Regions from separate parts of the Streptomyces sp. NPDC019890 genome, predicted to be linked through region 1. Evidence: riboswitches for the same ligand, from Rfam matches in the RefSeq annotation. Region 1 holds a riboswitch; each other region holds the start of a gene.
What was found. Region 1 has a riboswitch for cyclic di-AMP ahead of ACI2LP_RS32560 (M23 family metallopeptidase). Riboswitches for the same ligand answer to the same signal wherever they lie in the genome.
Positions count from the first base shown of each region.

Region 2: another riboswitch for cyclic di-AMP. It lies ahead of ACI2LP_RS29300 (M23 family metallopeptidase); the one in region 1 lies ahead of ACI2LP_RS32560 (M23 family metallopeptidase).
Region 3: another riboswitch for cyclic di-AMP. It lies ahead of ACI2LP_RS26545 (peptidoglycan DD-metalloendopeptidase family protein); the one in region 1 lies ahead of ACI2LP_RS32560 (M23 family metallopeptidase).

Region 1 covers NZ_JBJDQK010000023.1:12,463-14,651, forward strand. Annotated here, with positions in the region: gene ACI2LP_RS32555 (PP2C family protein-serine/threonine phosphatase) at 1-938, shown strand, start outside; cyclic di-AMP (ydaO/yuaA leader) riboswitch at 1,153-1,309, shown strand; gene ACI2LP_RS32560 (M23 family metallopeptidase) at 1,321-2,189, shown strand, end outside.
Region 2 covers NZ_JBJDQK010000013.1:153,198-155,386, reverse strand. Annotated here, with positions in the region: gene ACI2LP_RS29305 (M16 family metallopeptidase) at 1-682, shown strand, start outside; cyclic di-AMP (ydaO/yuaA leader) riboswitch at 910-1,071, shown strand; gene ACI2LP_RS29300 (M23 family metallopeptidase) at 1,084-1,842, shown strand; gene ACI2LP_RS29295 (GntR family transcriptional regulator) at 2,031-2,189, shown strand, end outside.
Region 3 covers NZ_JBJDQK010000011.1:7,015-9,203, reverse strand. Annotated here, with positions in the region: gene ACI2LP_RS26550 (SGNH/GDSL hydrolase family protein) at 1-112, opposite strand, end outside; gene ACI2LP_RS26545 (peptidoglycan DD-metalloendopeptidase family protein) at 275-1,219, opposite strand; cyclic di-AMP (ydaO/yuaA leader) riboswitch at 1,224-1,380, opposite strand; gene ACI2LP_RS26540 (alpha-galactosidase) at 1,777-2,189, opposite strand, start outside.

The DNA of each region.
Region 1 (2,189 bases):
TGGACAGCGTCTCGGCCAACACCGAGCTGTTCACCGTGGTCACCGTCGCCGGGCTCGCGCTCATCATCAATCGGGTCGTACGGCTCAGCGGCGAGCGCCTCGCCTCCGCCCGCGTCATCGCCGAGACCGCGCAGCGCGCCGTGCTGCCCACGCCCGCCGAACGGATCGGCGGGCTGCAGGTCGCCGCGCGGTACGAGGCGGCGCAGGCGGACGCCTTCATCGGCGGTGACCTCTTCGCCGTGCAGGACACTCCGTACGGGGTGCGCCTGGTGGTCGGCGACGTACGGGGCAAGGGGATGGAGGCGGTCGAGGCGGTGGCCGTGGTCATCGGCGCGTTCCGGGAGGCGGCCGAGCAGGAGGCCACGCTCGAAGGGGTGGCCAAGCGCCTGGAGCGGGCGCTCGCGCGCGAGGGCACACGGCGGGACAGCCTGGAGATCTTCGAGGAGTTCACCACGGCAGTGATCGCCGAGATCCCGCGCCGCGACGAGATGGTGCGCGTGGTGAACCGTGGCCATCCGGAACCGCTGGTGCTGTACGCCGACGGGAAAGTGCACGCGCTTGCGCCGACCGAGGCCGCGCTGCCGCTGGGCATGGGCGAGCTGAGCGGATGGCCGGACCGTGGGGACTCGTTTCCGCTGCCCGCCGGGGCGACGCTGCTGCTCTACACGGACGGCCTTTCCGAGGCGCGCGACGCGGACGGCGTCTTCTACGACCCGGCCGCGCGGCTCGGCGGCCGGCTCTTTCCCGGGCCGGAGGAACTGCTGGACGCGCTCGTCGACGACGTTCGACTGCATACCGGTGGCGGCTTGACGGACGACCTGGCCCTGCTGGCGGTCAGCCGTCCCGGGCAGGGGCAGCAGGGCCGCCGCAGGATCGTCCCCGTGGTCAGAGCGAAGAGTCAGAGCCAGGGAAGGCCACCGGACCCGCACCGTGTGTAGTCGAAGCGCACCCCTCCGCATCACATATGAACCACCGTCAGGTGAAGGTGTGAGAGGAGAGGCGATCAAGTCGCCCGTATCCGGCCGTTTGTGTCCCGGTAAGTCCGTGACGAACTCGTTAACGATCACTCGGAACAGCTTGGAATCCGGCCCTGGCGTCTATTAACGTTCGATAACGCAGCGCGGTCGTCCCAGCCGTCGCAAGAGACGGCACCGTGCGCGTGCGCCGAATCCCGCAAGGGAACCGGGGAACCACCAATTGGGGTGAATCGGGCACCTTTTGCCGCTCTTTTCCGCGGTCGAAGCGCTCGTAGGAGACCTTCCTGCTCCGAACCCGTCAGCTAACCCGGTAGGCGAGAAGGAAGGAAAGGAGTACGCCTCAGTGGCGTCCAACACCCCTGCCCCAGAAGCACCCTTCAGGCCCGACTTCTTCAGCGGCGAAGAGGGGGCGGAGCGGGCGTGGGAGGAATGGAACCCCACCGAGGACTCCGTTCGTCCGGTGCGCGGACGGCACCGTGTCGTCAAGCAGCGCGGCGGGCTCGCCCGCAGCTCCACGGTGCTCGGCGTCGGCGTGATCGCCGCGGTCGGCGCGGGCGGCATGGCCACCGCGCAGGACAAGCCGCCGGTCTCCATATCGCTCCCCGACTCGATCGCGGACAACCTGCCCGACGCCAAGTCCCTTCCCGGCGTGGGCTCTTTGCTGTCCGACGACTCCTCGGACACCGACGCCGGCAACACCTCACCGCTCACGGCGGTGACGCTCGCCTCGGACACCGACTCCAAGACCGCTGCCGATGGCGCGGCCGGCGCGGGTGAGGCGCTGCGCGCCCGCATCCTCCAGCAGGCCGAGCAGCAGCAGGCCGAGGCGGACGCCGAGGCGAAGGCGGCCGCGGAGAAGCTGGCGGCCGAGAAGGCCGCGGCGGAGGCGAGGAAGCAGCAGACCGCGGCGGAGGCCAAGGCCGAGGCGGAGAAGCTTGCGGCCGAGAAGGCCGCGGCGGCCAAGGCGGAGGCCGAGCGCCTCGCCAAGCTCGCCGCGAGCTATTCGCTGCCCACCTCCTCGTACACGATCACCTCCACCTTCGGTGAGGCCGGCTCCATGTGGTCCTCGGGCTACCACACCGGCCTGGACTTCGCCGCCCCGACGGGCACGCCGCTCAAGGCGGTCCACAGCGGCACCGTCAAGTCGGCGGGCTGGTCCGGCTCCTACGGCTACCGCACGGTGCTGGAGCTCGATGACGGCACGGAGATCTG
Region 2 (2,189 bases), on a different contig from region 1:
CGACAAGGCAGCGCCCCGTCCCGTACCGCCGATCGCCGCCGACGACACCGGCCGTGTGGTGATCGTGGACCGGCCGGGCGCCGTGCAGACGCAGCTGCTGATCGGCCGCATCGGTGCGGACCGGCACGACCGCGTGTGGCCCGCGCAGGTGCTCGGCGCGTACTGCCTGGGCGGCACCCTCACCTCCCGCCTCGACCGCGTGCTGCGTGAGGAGAAGGGCTACACCTACGGCGTACGCGCCTTCGGCCAGGTGCTGCGCTCCGCCCCCGACGGGTCGGGCGCCGCGATGCTCGCCATCAGCGGCTCGGTGGACACCCCGAACACCGGACCGGCGCTGGACGACCTCTGGAAGGTGCTGCGTACGCTCGCGGCCGAGGGGCTGACCGACGCCGAGCGGGATGTCGCCGTGCAGAACCTGGTGGGTGTCGCCCCGCTGAAGTTCGAGACGGCCGCCTCCGTCGCGGGCACGCTCGCCGACCAGGTCGAGCAGTTCCTCCCGGACGACTACCAGGCGCAGTTGTACGTCCGGCTGGCCGAGACGGGCACTGTCGAGGCGACGGCGGCTGCCGTCAGCGCCTTCCCGGTGGACCGTCTTGTCACGGTGCTCGTCGGCGACGCCGACGAGATCGAGGAGCCGGTGCGGGCGCTGGGCATCGGTGAAGTGAGTGTTGTCACAGGCTGATTGAGAAAGCCGGTGCTCCTCGGCCGGCAAACAACTCCTTACAAACAAGCGGAACCCCGGCATCCAGAGTGGAGCCGGGGTTCCGTGTTATGTCCGCTTTGTTGGAGAGGCTGCGTGTCTGCCCTGTGGGATGCGCTACAAAAAAGCCTGTCTGTTTGGTGATTGAAAGTGGCCCGGCCTAGCGTCGGTCCGGCTGTCCGCCAGAAGCCCGCCGCATCCGCGGCATCGGACAGTCATCGCCGAGTCCCCGTCAGGCGCGAGCCTGGGGAGCCGGGGACCCATGTCCCTGGGGTGAATCGGACGCCTTCGCACCCGTGCGGAGGGGCCCGTAGGAGACCTTCCTGCTCCGAACCCGTCAGCTAACCCGGTAGGCGAGAAGGAAGGAAAGGATCAGCCACTACATGGCGTTCACCCGTGCCACCGGGAAGCACCGTGCCCCGAGCCGCCTGTCGCGACGCAGCGCGAACATGGCGGGTGCCGCGGCCCTCGCCACGACCGGCGTCATCGGAACCCTCGCTTCCCCGGCGCTCGCCGCCAACACGAGCACGACCGCGGTCGAGGACACCGGCCTGACCCCGGTGGTGACCGCCGAGACCCTCGCGGACCAGATCGCCGACCAGGCCGCCGCCCAGGAGCAGGAGGCCGCCAGGGCGAAGGCCGCGGCCGAGGCGAAGCACAAGGCCGAGGTCCGTGCCAAGGAAGCCCGCGAGGCCAGGGAGCGCGCCGCCCGCGACGCCGAGCGCAAGCGCCTCAACTCCTTCGTGGCCCCGATCTCCGGCTCGTACATCTCCACCGGCTACAAGGCCGGCGGCGCCATCTGGTCCTCCGGCAGCCACACGGGCATCGACTTCCATGCGGCGTCCGGCACCACCGTGCACGCGGTCGGCTCCGGCACCGTCGTCGAGGCCGGCTGGGGCGGCGCGTACGGCAACAACGTCGTGATCAAGATGAAGGACGGCTCGTACACGCAGTACGGCCACCTCTCGTCGATCAGCGTCTCGGTCGGCCAGAGCGTCACCCCGGGCGAGCGGATCGGCCTCTCCGGCGCGACCGGCAACACCACCGGGCCGCACCTGCACTTCGAGGCCCGCACCAGCCCCGAGTACGGCTCCGACATCAACCCGGTCGCGTACCTGCGTGCACACGGTGTGAACGTCTGAGCGGACAGCTCGTACAGCTCGTGGAGAAGGCCCCGGCGTGCCGCCGGGGCCTTCTGCCTTTGAGGCACTGGCCAAAAGATATCCATGGATTCCGGAGAGCCTTCGGAAAATCGTGCTCGCTGCAATAGAGTCGACCGAACAGACGTCAATCGGCTGCGTTTCGCGCGGATTAAAGCGGAGGTTCGGTCATGCGCATTCCCGCGCACTCGGTATGCACGGCGATCCGCGACGACATCGTCTCCGGTGTATTCGAGCGGGGCAGTCGGCTGACCGAGGAGCAGCTGGCGCGCCGCTACGGCGTCTCACGTGTCCCGGTGCGCGAGGCCCTGCGCACCCTGGAGTCCGAG
Region 3 (2,189 bases), on a different contig from region 1:
CGACGTACGTCCCGTCGGGGCCCGGGTCTCCGACGCCCTCGGTGAAGCTGTCACCGATAGCCGCGTACGACCCGAATGCGCCACTGTTCTTGTCTCTCGAATCGTCTGCCACGAGTCCATATCTTTCCCTTACGGGTGTGACCTACGCGACCGTAAGGAGGGGTTGACGAGGGGTGATCTATACCACCGGTCAAGTTTCCCCCAACCCGGAATACGCCGAATCCCCTCGCGCCGCTGGGGGATTCGGCGCGAGGGGATCGGCGGGACCGGTGGATCAGATCGAGACACCGTGCTGGCGCAGGTACGCCAGCGGGTCGATGTCCGAGCCGTAGCTCGGGCCGGTGCGGATCTCGAAGTGAAGGTGCGGACCGGTGGAGTTGCCGGTGGAGCCGGACAGACCGATCTGCTGGCCGCCGCTCACGCTCTGGCCGGCGGAGACGGCGAGCGAGGAGAGGTGGCCGTACTGCGAGTAGCTGCCGTCGCCGTGCTGGATGACGACCTCGTTGCCGTAAGCGCCGCCCCAGCCCGCGGAGACCACGGTGCCCGGACCGACGGCCTTGACGGTGGTGCCGGTGGAGGCGGCGAAGTCGACACCGGTGTGGTAGCCGCTGGACCACATGGAGCCGGCGAGGTGGTACGGAGTGATCACGGTCGCGCCGCTGACCGGGGCCGTGAAGCCGGAGCCGCTGGTCTGCGAGGCGCTCGCCGAGTCACCGGAGGAGGACTGCGCGGAGGCCTTCGAGGCGGAGGCCTGAGCGTCACCGGAGGAGGGCTTTGCCTTGCGCTCCGGGCGCGGCTTCGACTCGTGGTGGGCCTTCGCCTTCGACTTCCCGCCGAGGGTGAGCTTGAGGCCCGGGTGGATCAGCGAGGGGTCGTCGCCGACCTGCTTGCGGTTGTCCTCGTACAGCTTCTTCCAGCCGCCGCGGACATGGTGCTCGTCGGCGATCTTGGAGAGATAGTCACCGGCGACGACGCGGTAGGTGGTGGGGGCGGCCTGCTTCTTGGCGAGCGGGGCCGTGGCGGCGGTCGTCGGCACCTGCGGGGTGGCGGCGGTCACCGCCGTGTGGGAGGTCGCGGCGGGCGCGGTCTGGCCGGCCGCATGGGCGCCGGCGGCGCCCATCAGCGGAAGGGCGATGGCGGCGCCACCCGTACCGGCGGCGACGAATCCGCGGGTGATCGGGCTGGTCCTGGGACGGCGGTGCTTACCCTTTCCGGGCATGGCGCATTCCTCTCCGGCGCCTGCGAGGTGAGCTGTCGGGTTCGGGCTGGAGATGCCCGGTCGAGCAAAATGCACGACTTAACCCCGAGCCGTCCGGGATGTCCGGAATCGGCATACTTCTTGGGTCCCCCGCTCCTGCCACGCGTGGGTGGGTTTCGAATTCCGGGCGGCGGCAGGATTAGGCGGTCCGTCCGGATTGACGGTGACGCTAAACGAGCCGGATCAAAAGGAACAAGCCACTGCTTTCGCCGATCATGGGCCACTGCGGCATCAAGGGGAAATTTCCCGTCACCCTCCGTGGAACCGGGAACCGCAACTCTCCGGCCCGTAAGGGATTTCACGCCCCACACGCCGCCACGGACCGTCACGAATATGATCCTGCTCACGAGGCGTGCCCCATCTCCTTTGCAGACGGGGCACGTTATATCTAATCGTCCAATTCGGACAGAAGCGTCATTTAATGACGAGGGCTCTCACTTACGTCCACATTCCCGCCTTTTTGGCCGGAGGAATTCCACCGCCCTGCGTCCAGGGCCCGGGCCCTGCCGCGAGTCGCCTCAGCGGCGGCGCAGCCTGATCACGGTGGCGTCCAGGTCACCCTTCAGTCCGGTGTGCAGTCCGTGGTGCAGCAGCACGGACCCGCGGTGTACGGCGCCGGTGTCCACGCACGCGTAGCCGGCCGCCGGGTCGATGCCGCGCAGCCGCAGCCGCGGCGGCTGCTCTCCGTAGTGCTGCGCCTGCAGCCAGGCGAGTACGACGGTCTCGCAGCCGCGGACGTACTGCACGGCGCTGAGCCCGCCTTCGGGCGCCCGGAGCCGGTACAGCTCGCCGTGCTGGACCAGCGGCCGGATCTGCTTGTAGAGCTCCACCCAGCCGCGTGCCTCGGCGAGCTCCTCCTCGCTCCACGCGGTGAGGTCGCCGCCGACCCCGAGCACACCGGCCATCGCGCTGACGAAGCGGAGGCGCAGCG